DNA from 3 places in the Slackia sp. CM382 genome. Region 2 is predicted to be linked to each of the others. Evidence: predicted binding sites of a transcription regulator. Region 2 holds the regulator's gene; each other region holds the start of a gene.

Region 1 (5,646 bases), on a different contig from region 2:
ACTTCCTCTGCATCATCGACGAGAGCCATGTGACGGTTCCGCAGATCAGAGGCATGCACGAGGGTGACCGCAGCAGGAAGGTCACGCTCGCCGAGCATGGGTTCCGCCTTCCGAGCTGCCTTGACAACCGCCCGCTGCGCTTCGACGAGTTCGAGGAACGCGTTCCTCAGTTCATCTACGTGTCGGCGACTCCGGGCGATTACGAGAACCGCGTGAGCGAGCGGCGTGTCGAGCAGATCATCCGTCCGACGGGGCTCCTCGATCCCGAAATCGAGGTACGCCCGATAGCCAGCCAGATCGACGACATCATCGACGAGGCGCGCGCACGCTCGGACGCCCATGAACGCGTGCTCATCACGACGCTTACGAAGAAAATGGCCGAAGATCTGACCGATCACCTTCTTGACCAGGGAATCCGATCGCGATACATGCACAGCGACATCGGTACGCTCGAGCGCGTGGAAATCCTTCGCGACCTGCGTAAAGGTGAATTCGACGTGCTCGTCGGCATCAACCTGCTGCGCGAGGGGCTCGACCTGCCGGAGGTCACGCTCGTCGCAATCCTCGATGCCGATAAAGAAGGCTTCCTGCGCAATCATCGCAGCCTGATCCAGACGATCGGCCGCGCCGCGCGCAACGTGTCGGGCAAGGTGATCATGTACGCCGACAAGATCACCGATTCCATGGATCTCGCGATCACCGAGACGCGCCGCCGCCGCGCCATCCAGATGGCCTACAACGAAGAGCACGGCATCGAGCCGAAGACCATCCGCAAGGCCATCAACGACGTCATGGGATTCATCACGGACGGCGACAACAACGAGGTCGGTACGGCCGAAGACGTGAACAAGGTGCTTGCGGAGCTTTCGCGCGGGGAAGTGATGCGCATCATTGCGGGCATGGAAGAGGAGATGGCCTCAGCATCCGAGTCGATGGACTTCGAAGAGGCCGCGCGCCTGCGCGACCAGGTGGTGAAGCTTCGCGCGCAGATGGAGGGGACGGACGAGCGCGATGTGCTCGCCGACCTGAAGAAGACGGCGCGCAAGGGAAGCGCGTTCGGAAACCGCAAGAACGCGGCTTACGGTTCGAGCCGCAGGTCATAAGATGTCCTTTGCATGCGAAGACGGCCCCGCATGCATCGCGGGGCCGTCAAAGGGGAAGGAGAAGCGGGTTGGGTGTATGGAGGTGCGGCTCTAGTCGATCGAGATGAGCTTCTTGGTCTCGACCTCGGGAAGCGCCTGCTTCTTCGGGACGGTGACGGAAAGGATGCCGTTCTCGAACTTCGCGTGGATGTCTTCCTCGGAGATGTCTTCTCCGACATAGAAGCTGCGGCGGCATTTGCCGGTGAAGCGCTCCTTGCGCAGATAGGTTCCGGCTTCGTCCTTCTCTTCGTTCTCGGATTCGGTGGATGCCTCGATGGTCAGGTATCCGTCCTCGATTTCCGCGTGGACGTTTTCCTTCTTGAAGCCGGGCAGGTCGATATCGATCTCGAACGTCGTGTCGGTTTCTTTGATATCGGTCCTCATCGTGGTGGGCAGGGGCTTGCGGGCGGTGCTGCGGGCAGGGGTTCCGAAGACGCTGTCGAACGGATCGCTCAGGAAGTCATCGAAGAAGCCGTGATTGCGGGGTACCAGCATCATGATCATCATCTCCTAGCAAGGGGTCGCGGCCATCGTTCAGGCCGCATTTCTTTTGACGCCTTGAAGCATAGGAGCTTGATTGGCACTCTGCAAGCGAGAGTGCCAATACGATACCGTTCTGTAATCTTCGTTTCATACACGCAGGAAATCTAAGTCTATATATTGAGATATTTCTCTTGAGGAGCGGTAGGAAGAGACGGCAGGGAAGGCCGGGGCATCGGCGCATTCGGTGAAAGAGCCCTCTACGAACGAAGCCCCGCAGAATGCGAGGCTTCGAATACGAGTGAATGGTTCAGACGCGGGAAACCCTTCTCGCGAAGCGTCCTTAGGCGTCTTCGTCGGCGAGCAGCGTCTCGGCGATGGGATTGCCCTGCTTCTCGTCCTTGACCGCGTCGTCGAGATGCGACGCATCGACGTGCCAGCACTCGGTCTGCGGCAGGCCGGGGATGACGTTCGCGACGAAGACCGGGTCGATGCCCTGGGCTTTTTGGGCTTCGTAGTCCTTGAGCGCGGCGAGCGCCCACTTGCCGAGGATCAGGATGACGATGATGTTGATGGTCGCCTGGATGCCCATGAAGATGTCCGCGAGGTTCCATGCGAGCGTGAGGTTGGACTGCGCGCCGAAGAAGATGACGATGCAGCACAGGATGCGGAAGACGTAGAGGGCGGGCTTGCTGCCGGTGATGTATTTGAAGTTGCCCTCGGCATAGAAGTAGTTGCCGATCAGGCTCGAGAAGGCGAAGAAGAAGATCGCGAGCGTCATGAAGTGCAGGCCCGCCGCGCCGAATCCGTTCTGCATGGCGGCCTGGACGAGCGTCATGTTGGTGAGCGCCGCCTCTCCGGTCGCGCCGCCCCAGGCGATGAGGTCCACGTTGTCGTTGACGAAGAACATGATCATGACGGCGGAGCAGGAGCAGATGATGATCGTGTCGATGAAGACGGAGAATGTCTGCACCAGGCCCTGTTTGACGGGGTGGGAGACCGATGCGGATGCAGCGGCGTTCGGAGCGGAACCCATGCCGGCCTCGTTGGAGAACAGGCCGCGCTTGATGCCCTGGACGACCATCGAGCCGGCGAAGCCGCCGACGACGGAGCTGAAATCGAAGGCCTCGGTCACGATGGTGGCGAAGATGCCGGGAAGCTCGCCAATGTTCATGATCGAGAGAATAATGGTCAAAAGGATGTAGCCGCCGGCCATGGTGGGAACGATGACCGAGGTCATGTAGCTGATGAGCCGTGTTCCGCCGAAGATGATGAAGGCGAAGACGACTGCGAGCAGGATGCCGAGGGCCATGGGGGCCGCGGTCTGCGTGTAGTTCGGGATGTACGCCTGGAGCGAGGAGCTCATGTTGTAGGTCTGCAGGCCGTTGAAGCCCAGGCCGAAGCAGAGCAGCAGCGAAATGGCGAAGACGACGCCGAGCGCGCGGCTGTGCAGCGCCTGCTGGATATAGTAGGCGGGGCCGCCTCGGAACTCGCCGTTCTCGCCGCGGACCTTCCAGATCTGCGCGAGGGTGGATTCGATGAATGCGGATGCGGAGGAGATGGTGGCCATGACCCACATCCAGAAGACCGCGCCCGGCCCGCCGACGGCGATGGCCGTGGCGACGCCGGCGATGTTACCCGTGCCGACGCGGGAGGCGGTGGAGACCATCAGGGCCTGGAACGAGGAAACGCTCTTCTTGCCGGGCACATGCTTGTGCTCCGTGAGATGCCTGATCATGTCTTTGAACCCGCGGAACTGGATGAACTTCGTGCGGATGGAGAAGTACAGTCCGGTGAAGATGAGGAGGAATACCAGGAAGTACGTGTACATATACGTATCGATGGTATCCGTTACGGCGACGAGTGCGTCCATGGACGGCCTTTCTTGTATGCATGCGGCTGCGCATCGCGGCGACATGCTCCTACAGTTACATAACGCGGTATTTTACCGTTCGATGACGCGTTTGTGCCGTTTCAAAGGAATTAAATCGACGCCGATGCGCAAAAAAGAGCCTTCGCGCGGATGTGCGGCCGCGCTGCGCAGGATGCTCATGCATGCGTCCTCACGTGCTCGACGGCGCATGCGCGGAGCAACCGGATCCGTCTGCACGGCGTTGCCGGCGCCAAGGCGCATGGGTGCGCATGGGCGCGGGCGGCCGCGGGATCCTCGCCACGCGGCTTCTTCCCGTCGCCTGACGCGCACGCCCATATAAAACTACAGAAGCTACATAGTTCGTGAAAAAAAGTCTTGACTTGATTTTTCTGCGTGCTTAAATATCAAGTTTGCATCTTTTGGTGCATCTCATCTGTTCACCAGCGGAAGGAAAACCTGTGGCCAAAGCAGAAAAGCGCACGCCAGCCAGCGTTTACCGGGATCGTCGCAGTTTCGCGAAGATCCCCGACGTCATGGACGTGCCCAATCTGATCTCCGTCCAGACGGACAGCTTCACGTGGTTCATGACCGAAGGCATCACGGAGGCGTTCAACGCCGTCTGCCCGATCGAGAGCTCCTCGAAGGACATGTTCGTCGAATTCGGCGCCCATGAGTTCGGCGACCCGAAGTACACGGTCGACGAATGCAAGGAAAAGGACGTTTCCTACCAGGCTCCTCTGTTCGCCGAGGTCCGCTTCGTCAATCGCGAGACGGGCGAAATCAAAGAGCAGCAGGTCTTCATGGGCGACTTCCCGCTCATGACCCCGCGCGGGACCTTCATCATCAACGGCACCGAGCGCGTCGTCGTCTCGCAGCTCGTCCGTTCGCCCGGCATCTACTTCTCCGCCGAGCGCGATAAGACGTCCGACAAGACCATCTACGGCGCGAAGGTCATCCCTTCCCGCGGTGCATGGCTCGAATTCGAGACCGATAAGCGCGACATCCTCTCCGTTCGCATCGATCGCAAGCGCAAGCAGCCGGCCACGCTGCTCCTCCGCGCGCTGGGCATCGCCGAAACGCGCGAGGAGATCATCGAGGTTCTCGGCGGCTCCGAGATGGTGCTGCGCACCCTCGATCGCGATCCCGCCACTACTAAGGAAGAAGCCCTGATCGAGCTCTACAAGCGCTTCCGCCCGGGCGAGCCGCCCACGCTGGATTCCGCTTCCACGCTGCTCGACGGCCTGTTCTTCAATCCTCAGCGCTACGATCTCGCGAAGGTCGGCCGCTACAAGGCCAACAAGAAGCTCGGCTTCGATCCCGACGACGAGCTGGGCGCTTCCTCCACGCTCACCGAGCGCGACATCATCTCCACGATGCGCTACGTCGTCTCGCTGCACGGCGGCGAGGAAGGCTTCCAGGTCGACGACATCGACCACTTCGGCAACCGCCGCATCCGCACGGTCGGCGAGCTGATTCAGAACCAGTTCCGCATCGGCCTGTCCCGCATGGAGCGCGTCGTGCGCGAGCGCATGGGCATGCAGGAATCCGACGAGATCACCCCGCAGTCCCTGGTGAACATCCGCCCGATCGTCGCCGCCATCAAGGAATTCTTCGGCTCCTCGCAGCTGTCGCAGTTCATGGACCAGTCCAATCCCGCCGCCGGCATCACGCACAAGCGCCGCCTGTCGGCCCTCGGCCCGGGCGGCCTGTCCCGCGAGCGCGCAGGCTTCGAAGTCCGCGACGTCCACAACTCCCACTACGGCCGCATGTGCCCGATCGAAACGCCTGAAGGTCCGAACATCGGCCTGATCGGCTCGCTGGCGACCTATGCGCGCGTCAACCCGTACGGCTTCATCGAGACGCCGTATCGCCGCGTCATCGACGGCAAGGTCACCGACGAGGTCGACTACCTGACCGCGGACGAGGAGGAGAAGCACACGATCGCCCAGGCGAACGACTTCTTCGATCAGGAGACCCGCGTCTTCGGCCGCACCGTGGACGGCGCGTTCGTTCCGTCCGATCGCGTGCTCTGCCGCACCCGCGACTCCAAGGGCGTCTTCGGCGAGCCTTCCGAAGTGCCTGTCGGCCAGGTCGACTACATGGACGTCTCCCCGCGTCAGATGACGTCGGTCGCGACGTCGCTCATCCCGT
Region 2 (5,646 bases):
CTGCGATACGCATACGGTGTGCCTGAAGGCGCGATTTGGCAGTATACAACACAAGACGATGCAGGCGCAAGGGATTTCCTCCCGTATGGAGCCGGTATGTATGCACCGTCGCATACGCGGCCCTCGGCGATCGCCGAAGCGACAGGCAGGCGCATCGGCACCCGCGACCGCGGGCGGGGCGCCCCGCCCGCCGATCGGCCGGTCCATACCGCGATTCGAACCCGCGGCCCTACGGTTCGGTCTACCGAATCCCCGGCATGCCGAAACCGGCGAGCAGTTCCCGTTCACGCGCCTCCATCTCTTCCGCCTCCTCGTCGCTGTGCACATGGTCCCAGCCGCACAGATGCAGCAAACCATGCACGAGCAGGACGCAAAGCTCCTCTTGAGGCGTGGTGCCGAACCGTTCGGTCTGCGCGCGGGCGACATCCGTCGCGATGATGACGTCGCCGAGCAGGAACGTCTCTTCGTCCGGCATGCCCGATCCCTCGAAGACGTCGCCCTCGTCGAACGCATCGTCCATGCCGTCGCACTCGAACGACAGGACGTCGGTCGGGCGATCGATGCCGCGGAACTCCGCATTCAAACGCTGGATCTCGTCGTCGGAGACGAAGGCGATGCTCGCCTCGGTGCGCTCGGGCAGGCCTTCCCGGCTGAGGACGTAGGCCGCAAGACCCTCGACGTCCACGGTTGAAACGAGGTCGGCGCCGTGCCGCACATCGACGATGATGTTCATGGATACCTTCTCTCTATCCGAAAGCAGCCGCGCCGCGTCGAAGGCGCCGGCGCGGACGGACGGCATGCTACCCGACGAGCCTGGCCAAAGCCGTTCCGAACACGATGAGCCCCACGACGACCGACATGCACGCGGCGATGAGGGCGGCGCCCGCCGCGCAGTCCTTGGCCGCCTTCGCGAGGGGATGGATTTCGGGCGAAGCAAGATCGACGGCGGCTTCGAGCGCCGTGTTCATGGTTTCGAACGAGAGCACGACGCCGATGCACACGACGATGGCGGCCCACCCCTGCGCATCGACGCGCAGAAGCGCGGCTGCAACGAGCGCGCATACCGCGACGGCGACGTCGATGCGGAAGTTGCGCTCGCGCGATGCCGCACGGACCCCCTGCGCCGCATGGTAGAACGAGCGCGCAAGGGAGTTTCCCGCCTTAAGCGATGCGCCGGTCGCCCCGGCAGCATCGGCGTCGCTGCGCGGCCGCTGCATCGGATGCGAAGACCCGTCGGATGCGGCCTTGTCCTCGATCATGGCGTACGCTCCTTCCCTCATGCGCGGGCGTTCGGCGCCCTATGCCGATGCTACATCAAGACCTCGACCAAATCCCCCGCATTCGCGCCTTCAGGCGCCGGCACGCCGTAATAGCTTTCCGTCGTCGCGCGCGCGTGGGACTCGACCAGCGCGAGCTCCACGGTCCCTGCGCGCGAGGCCCGATCCTGAGCGCGCAGCTCGGCGCCCAGCGCCTCGAGCATGTGCGCGCGCTCGATCTTGACTGCCGACGGCACCTGGTCTCCGCGTGCGGCAGCCGGCGTGCCGCGTCGCGGGGAGTATCTGAACACATGCAGCTTCGAGAATCCGCACGTGCGCACAACATCGCAGGTCGACGCGAAATCCGCATCGGTTTCCCCGGGAAACCCCACGATGACGTCGGTGGAAAGCGCGATACCGGGAATCCGCGCGCGCAGGCGGTCGACGAGGCCCGCGAAGCGCTGCGCCGAATACGGCCGCGCCATCTGGCGAAGGATCCGCGTCGACCCCGACTGGAGCGGAAGGTGGAGATGGCGGCACACGCGGCCGCCCGACGTCGCCATCACCTCGATCAGCGCGTCATCCACGCTCTGAGGTTCGATGGACGAGATGCGCAGACGCGTTTCGGGCGCGCATGAGAGCAGGCGCTCGGCGAGCGTTGCGAGCCCCGCATCGCCGCATCGGTACCGACCGAGGTTGATGCCTGAAAGCACGATCTCGCGCACGCCCGCCGCCCCGAGCGCCGAGACCTCGCGCTCGACGGCCGCGGCGTCGCGGGAACGGGACCTCCCGCGCGCGACATGCACGATGCAGAACGTGCAGGCGTTGTCGCAGCCATCCTGGATCTTGACGGGAACGCGCGTCGAAAACGATCCTCCGACGCGCGCCGCCGCGGCATCGGAAAGCGCGAAGGACCGGTCGGCTTTCGCGGCGCATGAAGCGGGCTCGCGATCGCCTTGCGCGCCATGCGCGCCGATGCCTGTGAGATAGTCATGCAGGGAAAGCCTCGGCACGACATCGACGCGTTCGCCCATGGCTTCGTACGTTGCCGGATCGATCGCGGATGCGCACCCGGTCACGACGACGCGGGCGTCGTCGGATGCCCGTAGGGCATGGCGCACGGCCTTGCGGGTCTTTTTCTCGGCCTCGCCCGTCACCGTGCAGGTGTTCACGACGATGAGATCGGCCGAAGACGGATCGGCTTCGATGCCGCCCGAGCCAAGGAGCATGGACGCGACCTCGTCGCTTTCGACACGGTTGACCTTGCACCCCAGGTTGACGATCGAAAAGCGCAGGCCAGCCTCGAACGCGTCAGTTGAATGCATCGCGCAGCTTCTGCAGCGGCGTACGCGGGGCGGCGACGTCTTCGCCGAACTCCTGGGCCACCGACTCGAGCATCTCGCGCTGTTTGCGCGTCACCTTCTTGGGAATGGTGACCGAAACGTGCGCATACAGATCGCCGCGCATATCGCTGTTCAGGCGCGGCATGCCGGCGCTCTTCACGCGGATGACCTGATCGTTCTGGCATCCTTCGGGAATGCGGACCTTGACCTTCTCGCCTTCGAAGATGCCCGATATCTCGACATCGGCCCCGAGTATGGCCTGGATGAAGCTTGCGTTGATGCGCGCATGCAGGTTGTCGCCGTCGCGCTCGAAGAACTCGTGCGGCTGGATGCGGCAGGTCACGATAAGGTCGCCCGCCGCAGCGCCGCGGATGCCGGCCTCGCCGAACCCGCTCACACGCAGCTGCTGCCCTTCGCGGATCCCCGCAGGAACCTCGACGCTCACGTGCTGGCGGTCGGGCACGCGTCCCTGGCCGCCGCATTCCTCGCAGGGATTGTCGATGATGCGGCCCGTGCCGCCGCAGCGTCCGCAGGTCGTTTCCGTGCGCATGTCGCCGAGGAAGGTGCGCTGGACCGTGGTCACGCGCCCGCGGCCGTGGCAGTCGGGGCAGTCGACCTCGTGCGAACCCTCGGGACGGCCCGTGCCGCCGCAGGCATCGCAGGGCGCAAGGCGGTCGTAGACGATCTCCTTCTTGACGCCCGTCGCGACCTCCTCGAGCGTCAGGCGCAGGCCGACGCCCATGTCGCGTCCCTCGCGGCGCGTCGTCGTGCGTCCTCCCGCAGCGCCTCCGAAAAAGGTCGAGAAGATATCGCCCATGCCGAAGCCGCCGAACATGTCGTCGAAATCGACCGTGCCATAACCGCCCGTGCCCGAAGCGCCCGGAATGGTGCCGAAGCGGTCGTACTGGGCGCGCTTCTGCGCGTCGGATAACACGTCGTATGCCTCGTTCAGCTCTTTGAACTGCTCTTCCGCATTGGGTGCCTTGTTGACGTCGGGATGCAGCGTGCGCGCCTTGCGACGAAACGCCTTCTTGATCTCGTCGTCGGTGGCCCCCTTGGAGACACCGAGCACCTCGTACAGGTCTTTTGCCATGTCAGGCATACCTTTCTACAGATCTTGCAGGGCGCGCTTCGCGGAGCGAACGGCCTTGATCACATTCGAATAATTCATGCGCGTCGGCCCGATGACGGCGACGATGCCCTGCGAGGGGCCCGACCCGTACGGCGCGGCGACGACCGAGACGCCCGAGAACGCTTCGTCCCCGTTTTCCGACCCGATCGAAACGCTCACGTCATCGAGCGCGTCGGAACGGTCGAACAGCCTCATGAGGACGGTGTCGTCCTCGAGCACCTGGAGAAGCGGCAGGGCGAAGCTCGTCCGGCTGAACTCGGGCTTGCGCAAAAGGGACGACAGCCCCAGGCTATGCAGGCGCGCGGAATCCTCTTGATGGAGGCAGACGACGATCTCGTCGAGGATCGTCCGGCCGAGCGCCTCCGAAAGCACGCCCGACCCCGTCGGGGCCGATGCCTTCATATCGACGACCGACCGCCCCGCAATGGCGGCGTTGATGGCGTTCTGCACGGCGGCAAGGTCGCCCGCGTCCACGTCGGAAGCGAAATCGACCGAACGGTTGAAGACCTGCCCGTCGTCGGTCACCACGACGACGAGCGCGCAGCGGGCCGACATCGACACGAGCGACACCTGCTTGACGCGGGCACCGATCACGGACGGCGCGAGCACGACGGACAGCGAATCGGTCAGATGAGACAAAGCCTCGGACACTTTGTCCATAAGGCCGTCGGCCTCGGCGGCCGCATGCCGAAGCTCGTCGAAGACAGGCAAAAGCGCCTCTTCGCCGTATTCGCGCTTGAGAAGGTCGTCCACGAGGGCGCGATAGCCGATGTCGGTCGGGATCCGCCCGGAAGAGGTGTGGGGGGAGCGGAGATACCCCTCGCCTTCGAGGACCGAAAGCTCGTTTCTGACCGTTGCAGGAGAAACCCCCAGCTCGTAGCGGTCGACAAGCGTGCGCGAGCCGACGGGCTGGGCATACGCGACGTATTCCTCTATCAGGGCTTCGAGAACCCTCTGCCTTCTGCTCGACAGCATGCCTGCACCCCCCTTGCTCCGTACGGCGTCCGATGATACATCCGCGCATGGCGCCGATGCCGGCCCATGCGTGCATGGGTGATTCTAGCAGCCGAATGCCGTAAGTGCTAAAGAGAGCATCAAAAGTTACGGTTCCGACACCGATGCGCCACGTCATGCTCGAAAAGCCGCGCGAACCGGCCGTTCGGCCCCGAGGGGGCCGGCCTCTCCTCAGACGTCGCGATACGCCCGGTCTTCTTCCTCGATGCGCGCGGCATCGGCGAGCAGCTCGTCGAGCACGCGGTCGAAGTCGTCCACGGTGACGCAGGCGTTCAAAGCGGCCCGCGCGCGCGACGCGCCCGGCACGCCATGGAGATACCACATCACGTGCTTGCGCATGTACACGACCGTGTTGCCGAGCCGGGACGAGAGCAGGTGAATGTGCCTGCGCGCCATCTCGACGCGATCCTGCCGCGTCGGATCGGGCGCGGGCGGCATCCCGTCGAGCACCCGTCGGACGTCCGCGAAGATCCAGGGATTGCCTTGGGCGCCGCGGGCGATCATCACGCCGTCGCAGCCGGTCGCCCGGACCATATCCGCCGCCGAGGCGCCGGAGACGATGTCGCCGTTGCCGATGACGGGAACGGACAGGGCCGCTTTGACGCGCGAGACGCATTCCCACTCCGAAGGACCGCGATACATCTGGGCCGCCGTGCGCCCGTGCACGGTGACGGCGGCCGCCCCGGCGTCTTCCATGCGCAGGCCGAAATCGACCGCCGTTTCCTCCTCGGCGCCGAATCCGCGACGGAATTTGACGGTGACCGGGCACGATACGGCGCAGGCGACATCGCGGACGATCGAGGCGGCCAGGTCCGGATCGCGCATGAGGGCGGAACCGTCGCCCTTCTTGACGATCTTATGCGCCGGACATCCCATATTGATGTCGATGAGCGCGAGCGCG
Region 3 (5,646 bases), on a different contig from region 2:
AGGGCGTTGAGGAGCGCAACGCCGCCGCCCGGGATGACGCCTTCCTCGACGGCCGCGCGGGTCGCCTGCAGGGCGTCGTCGATGCGGCTCTTCTTCTCCTTGAGCTCGCTTTCGGTGGCTGCGCCGACGCGCAGGACGGCAACGCCGCCGGCGAGCTTGGCCAGGCGTTCCTGGAGCTTCTCGCGATCGAAGTCGCTCGTGGCGTTGTCCATCTCGACGCGGATCTGCTCGATGCGCTCGTTGATGGCGTCCTTGGAGCCTGCGCCGTCGATGATCGTGGTGTTGTCCTTGGTGATCTTGACGGTCTTGGCGGTGCCCAGCATATCGACGGTGGCATCGGCAAGGGACATGCCGAAGTCAGAAGCGATGACCTGGCCGCCGGTCACGACGGCGATGTCCTCGAGCATGCGCTTGCGGCGGTCGCCGAAGCCCGGAGCCTTGATGGCGGCGCAGTTGAAGGTGCCGCGCAGCTTGTTCAGCAGAATGGTGGCCAGAGCTTCGCCGTCGACGTCTTCAGCGATGAGGAGCAGCGTGCGACCGCTCTTCATGATCTGCTCGAGCAGCGGGACCATGTCCTGAATATTGGAGATCTTCTGGTCGGTGAGCAGGATGTAGGGATCCTTGAGCTCGGCGACCATGCGCTCCATGTCGGTGGCCATGTACGGGGAGATGTAGCCGCGGTCGAACTGCATGCCTTCCACGGTTTCGATCTCGAAGCCGAAGGTCTGGGACTCTTCGACACTGATGACGCCGTCGTTGCCGACGATTTCCATGGCTTCGGCGATCTTCTCGCCGATAACGGCGTCGCCGGAGGAGATGGTGCCGACGTTGGCGATCTGATCCTTGGAGGAAACGGGGATCGCGGTTTCCTTCAGCTCGGCGACCAGAGCCTCGGTGGCCTTGTCGATGCCGCGGCGGACGGCCAGCGGGTTGGCGCCGGCGATGACGTTGCGCAGGCCTTCCTCGACGATGACGTCGGTGAGCAGCGTGGCGGTGGTGGTGCCGTCGCCCGCGCCGTCGTTGGTCTTGGTGGCGGCTTCCATCACGAGCTGGGCGCCCATGTTCTCGACCGGATCGGGGAGCTCGATCTCCTTGGCGACGGTCACGCCGTCGTTGGTGACGGTGGGAGCGCCGTAGCTGCGGGAGAGAGCGACATAGCGGCCCTTGGGCCCGAGGGTGACCTTGACGGCTTCCGCAAGCTTGGAAACGCCGTCTGCAAGGGAGCCGCGAGCCTCGGAGTCGAATTTGATTTCTTTAGCCATTGAAATTCTTCCTTTCGCAGCCTTCGGGCTGCCTCAAAAGATGAACCGCTGCGCCAGGCTCGAGGAAAGAGGATCTGCCTTATCCCCTTCAACCTGGCGGCTGCATGGCCGCGTGCCACGAGTGACGCGACCGGCAGGATGCACGATTAGGCGGTGTAGACGGCCAGGATGTCGTCGGCGCGCAGGATCAGGACCTCTTCGCCATCAAGCGTGATGTCGGTTCCGCCGTACTTGCCGTACAGGACGCGATCGCCGGCCTTGACGGGAACGGGCACGAGCTTGCCGTCCTTGTCCAGCTTGCCCTCGCCCACGGCGACGACGATGCCGGTCTGCGGCTTCTCTTTGGAGGTGGATGCGATGAGCAGGCCCGCGGAAGTTGCGGATTCGGCTTCGTCGCGCTTCACGATGACGCGATCGCCCAGAGGCTTCAAATTCATGATCGATTGTCCTTTCTCCATGACTTGATACCCGAGTTGAATGAGTGCTAGCACTCGGCATGCCCGACTGCTAACGGTTCCCTATACTAGCAGCCAAGCCGTAACACGCAATGCCCAATTGAGAAAATCTAAGCGTGCGTCACTAAACGTTGACGGAGCGTCATCTTGGCGAAGCGAGTGGCATGCATATCGCCAGATTCACGGAGGAACGGAAGCGGTGAAACGCGGGAAGAGATGGTCGCGGACAGCTTGAGCTCATGTACTCGAACCTGAAGGTACGAGCTTGCACATTTTCTGACCTGTGGAAACTCTTCTGATCCCACTTTTACTCGAACCTACTCGAACCTTCTCATGCCATAGTACTGCGACGGGTCGTTGGCACTCGAACCATGCCATTCGATAAATCCCTTGCTCACAAGGCCTTTAAGCGTGGGCCTAGATACCTTCACGCTTCTCCCGAGAAGCCCCGATAGTTCTCCGACAGTGATTCGACCCTTTGCATACACGTACTGCATGGCAGCAAGCTCATACTCATTGAGCGACTCGAAAGCTGCCTGTCCGATATTGCTTGTAAGAGCATCCTGACTTCTCAATACCCGTGATGTAATGCTATTTTCAAGCGTCAACTGCACTGACGCGTCATTTTTACGACATGACCGCCTGTGCGAACAGATATCCGACGACACCTCCCAGCATCGCGCAGACCAAGACTCGAAGCGCGGTATTGCGCAGGCGGTTCTTGCGAGCACGCACGCTTGTGGGATTGTCGCGGTCAACGGGGTCGCCTTTGATGAAGGAGACGATTTCCCGATAGGTCACGAGATCCTGGTCTCTTTTGATCCTGTCGATCCGCCAGAAGAACGAGCATCCGATTCCAAAGGATAGAAGCCAGATGATGGCGGATGGGATCATGCCCCATCCCCAAAACATGGTTCCTCCTGCAAGCAGGACCACGGAAGCGGCAAGGAACACCACGCCCGTCCATGACAGGATCGTGAGCTTCTTCGCAAGATCCTTATTCCCAATGATTTCTTCCATGGCCGTCACGTCTCCTTTGATCAAGCTATCCACCGATACGTCGAAGGTCGCCGACAACAGCAGCAGGCTCTGCACGTCTGGGTAGGTCTTGTCGTTCTCCCAATTGGAAATGGTCTGGCGCGAGACGTATATTCTCGACGCCAAATCGTCTTGAGACAAATCGTTCTCGGACCTTAGGCGCTTTATCTGTCCTGCAAGTTCCATGTGGCTCCCTTCGACGCCTCGAAGGATGAGACGTTTCGTGGGATGCTACCATCAAAAGGTATTGGCAAGACCGCGCCTGGCCTCATCGCATAGCGTCAACGGTCTTTGACAGGTAAGAAGTTCCCTATGATTCATGCTCTGCACCTCAACGACGGCCGCCGCGGCTCCAAACGCGACTCCCTCGGGCGCACCGTCGTCCTCCTCGTGTTCCTTGCCCTCCTCGCAAGCATGGCGGCCTCCGGCTGCGCGCATGGCGGTGCGACGTCGATGGATTCCGGAGCCTTGGGGACCATGACTTGGGATGAAATCGAGGCAGCCGCGCACGATATAGCATCTGCGTCCGATGAGGAGGATGCCTTGGCGCGTGCGGCCTCGTACGGCTTCGTCAATGAAGATGGGTCTATCGCTGAGGGCACGAAATCCATCGCGCTCGATTCCGGGGAGACGATCGCGGTCCGCGTCGCCGACGTCTACCACGATGACAAATCCGATGGATCGGGGAAAGCCGGCATCACCTTCCTTGCGACAACGGCCGTGGGACCGCATGGCATGAATGCCGGACCGTCGAATGCAGGCGGCTGGGAGAAGAGCGAGGCGCGCGCATGGCTGGCAAACGAGGTGCTTCCCTCGTTTCCTGACGACCTGGAAAAAGCCATCACGCCCGTTGAGAAGACGACGAACAACCTCGGCAACGCCGATGCCGCGAACCCAAGCGCATCCTTGAGCGCGACGGACGATGCGCTCTGGATTCCTTCCGCCGCTGAAATCTGGGGGCAGGACATCGTATGGTTCACCGACGACCAGGCTTGGTGCAACGATGTGCTCGCCGAGGAAGGCAGCCAGTATCGGCTCTTCGCGCAAGCGGGCATCAACGCGGGCGGCATCGTCGTGGACACCGACGATGCGCAGGCGTTCAGCCACGAGACCGGCCGCGACGCCTCGGCGCCAACCGAGCTGCTCGCTCGCACGTTTCCCGACGGCGAGAAGCAATGCGATTGGTGGACGCGCAGCTCGCGTGCGAGCGACGATGTGTACTACGTCGGCGTTTACAAAGATGGATCGGCGAACCCCTATGGATTCCTCGGCAACTACGATGCCGGCATCGTGATCGGATTCTGCATCTGAGGACCGCCGATGACATGCGCCTGTACGGCTATCGCGATGTTGAACGACTGGATCAGCCGCTTTGACCGAACGTTTTGCAAGACTTCGACCAGACAATATGGAAACGCTAGCCCGCGGAGACAAACTGCTTGACCTGCGCTCGGGGCGATCCTGCACTCGGGGCGATCCTGCACTCGGGGCGATCCTGCGCCACACGGTTCGTGCGGACAGCCATGGCGTAAGCCCAATCCACCCGCACTGCCGATTTTGCAGAGCTTAGTGGGATTTTGAAAGTCGTTTTTCGAAATCGAGAGCCATTTTCGTTGCAAGAACAACAAAATACCCCTTCAAAAGACTTCGTCGCGGGATCGAATACCCCCTAACCTAGGAAAAACTGTCAGTTGGGCGAAGATCGGCTTCTATTTTTCGTAAAGCACTGATTTTTTGACAATGCATGCACGTTTTTCGATAACACGTGCGCATTTTCGATAACGCATGCGCGGTGTCCACGCATGCGGCACCGGTGTCGCGCATGAAAACATTCAACGGATCGCGCGACGGCAACCAAACTCTCATCACATTGATAAGCCTTTCTCGCAACGATTTCGCGTTGTTCGAACACCCATTGATGCTCTAATCACTTTTTATCGCCTTAAAAAGTGATTAGAAACAGCTCCGACGCTCTAACAACTTTTTAGCGTCGCAAGATGCCGCTAAACGCATGCGGATCGTCCTCGCCTCACAGAAGGAAGCGCCCGGCGCGTGTGGGGCGGCGCAGGCGAGAGCATGATGCGCACGCAATCCATTCCTATCGAGCCCGACGCGCGAATAAGAGCATAGCGAACTGCGATCCATTCCTACCGAACTCAGCGCCTGACCGAAGGCATGGCGAACTGCGATCCGTTTCCATCGAGCCCGACGCACGAACGAATGCCCGGCACGCAGGCGAACGCATGGCGTACGCGCGCGGGACGGCCTAGGCGAGAAGCGGCACCATAGCGCGCCGCGATCCATTCCTATCGAGCCCGACGCACGGACGCAAACGCGCTTCGCACCGCCGGACCGATCTCGCGATACGAAAACACGTTCCCATACAGGCTCAGCGGAAGCGTGCAGAGAAACGAGATCGCCGCCGCAACGGCGAACCAGCCCGCACCGATGGGGCCGAACGCCTCGAGGCCGAGCAAACACGCTGCGATCGGGCAGTTCGCCGCAGCAGTCATTCCCGCGACAAGCCCCACGACGGCACCGAATCCCGGATCGATGCCGAAAACGTCCCCGAGAAAGCATCCGCAGGTCGCGCCGATGCACATGGTCGGCATGATTTCCCCGCCTTTGAAGCCGAATGCGAGCAGGAACGCCGTGAACGCGAGCTTTCCCAAGAAGTACGGATCGGTCACACCGCCTGCGAACGCGGCGGTCACGTAATCCATGCCCGTACCCGAAAACACCCGCATGCCGGGCAGCGACAGCACCATCACGGCCGCGATCGTCCCGCCGATCACGAGGGGAAGCCACATGGGAACCGGCAGCGCCGCCACAGCCGCGCGCCCCCGCACCACGATGAAGCAGAAGAACGCCCCCGCCGCAGTGCTGCCGAG

The links. Region 2 encodes HrcA, which represses chaperone genes, less so after heat shock. Its sites were predicted from a motif close to TNTTAGCANNCNNNNNNNNNGNNTGCTAANA; they were not measured.
Region 1: a site for HrcA is predicted at 1,718-1,748, ahead of HMPREF1155_RS03910 (Hsp20/alpha crystallin family protein). Genes of this name have one in related genera too.
Region 3: a site for HrcA is predicted at 1,745-1,775, ahead of groES (co-chaperone GroES). Genes of this name have one in related genera too.

The regions. Positions count from the first base shown of each region.
Region 1 covers NZ_ALNO01000007.1:267,477-273,122, forward strand. The annotation lists gene uvrB (excinuclease ABC subunit UvrB) at 1-1,103, shown strand, start outside; gene HMPREF1155_RS03910 (Hsp20/alpha crystallin family protein) at 1,194-1,649, opposite strand; gene HMPREF1155_RS03915 (sodium:alanine symporter family protein) at 1,966-3,495, opposite strand; gene HMPREF1155_RS03925 (DNA-directed RNA polymerase subunit beta) at 4,029-5,646, shown strand, end outside.
Region 2 covers NZ_ALNO01000016.1:109,653-115,298, reverse strand. The annotation lists gene ybeY (rRNA maturation RNase YbeY) at 242-799, opposite strand; gene HMPREF1155_RS05785 (diacylglycerol kinase family protein) at 801-1,259, opposite strand; gene mtaB (tRNA (N(6)-L-threonylcarbamoyladenosine(37)-C(2))-methylthiotransferase MtaB) at 1,310-2,581, opposite strand; gene dnaJ (molecular chaperone DnaJ) at 2,568-3,692, opposite strand; gene hrcA (heat-inducible transcriptional repressor HrcA) at 3,708-4,706, opposite strand; gene dusB (tRNA dihydrouridine synthase DusB) at 4,917-5,646, opposite strand, start outside.
Region 3 covers NZ_ALNO01000007.1:153,154-158,799, reverse strand. The annotation lists gene groL (chaperonin GroEL) at 1-1,262, opposite strand, end outside; gene groES (co-chaperone GroES) at 1,409-1,699, opposite strand; gene HMPREF1155_RS03410 (helix-turn-helix transcriptional regulator) at 2,345-2,941, opposite strand; gene HMPREF1155_RS03405 (DUF6273 domain-containing protein) at 3,068-4,066, shown strand; gene HMPREF1155_RS03400 (chloride channel protein) at 5,062-5,646, opposite strand, start outside.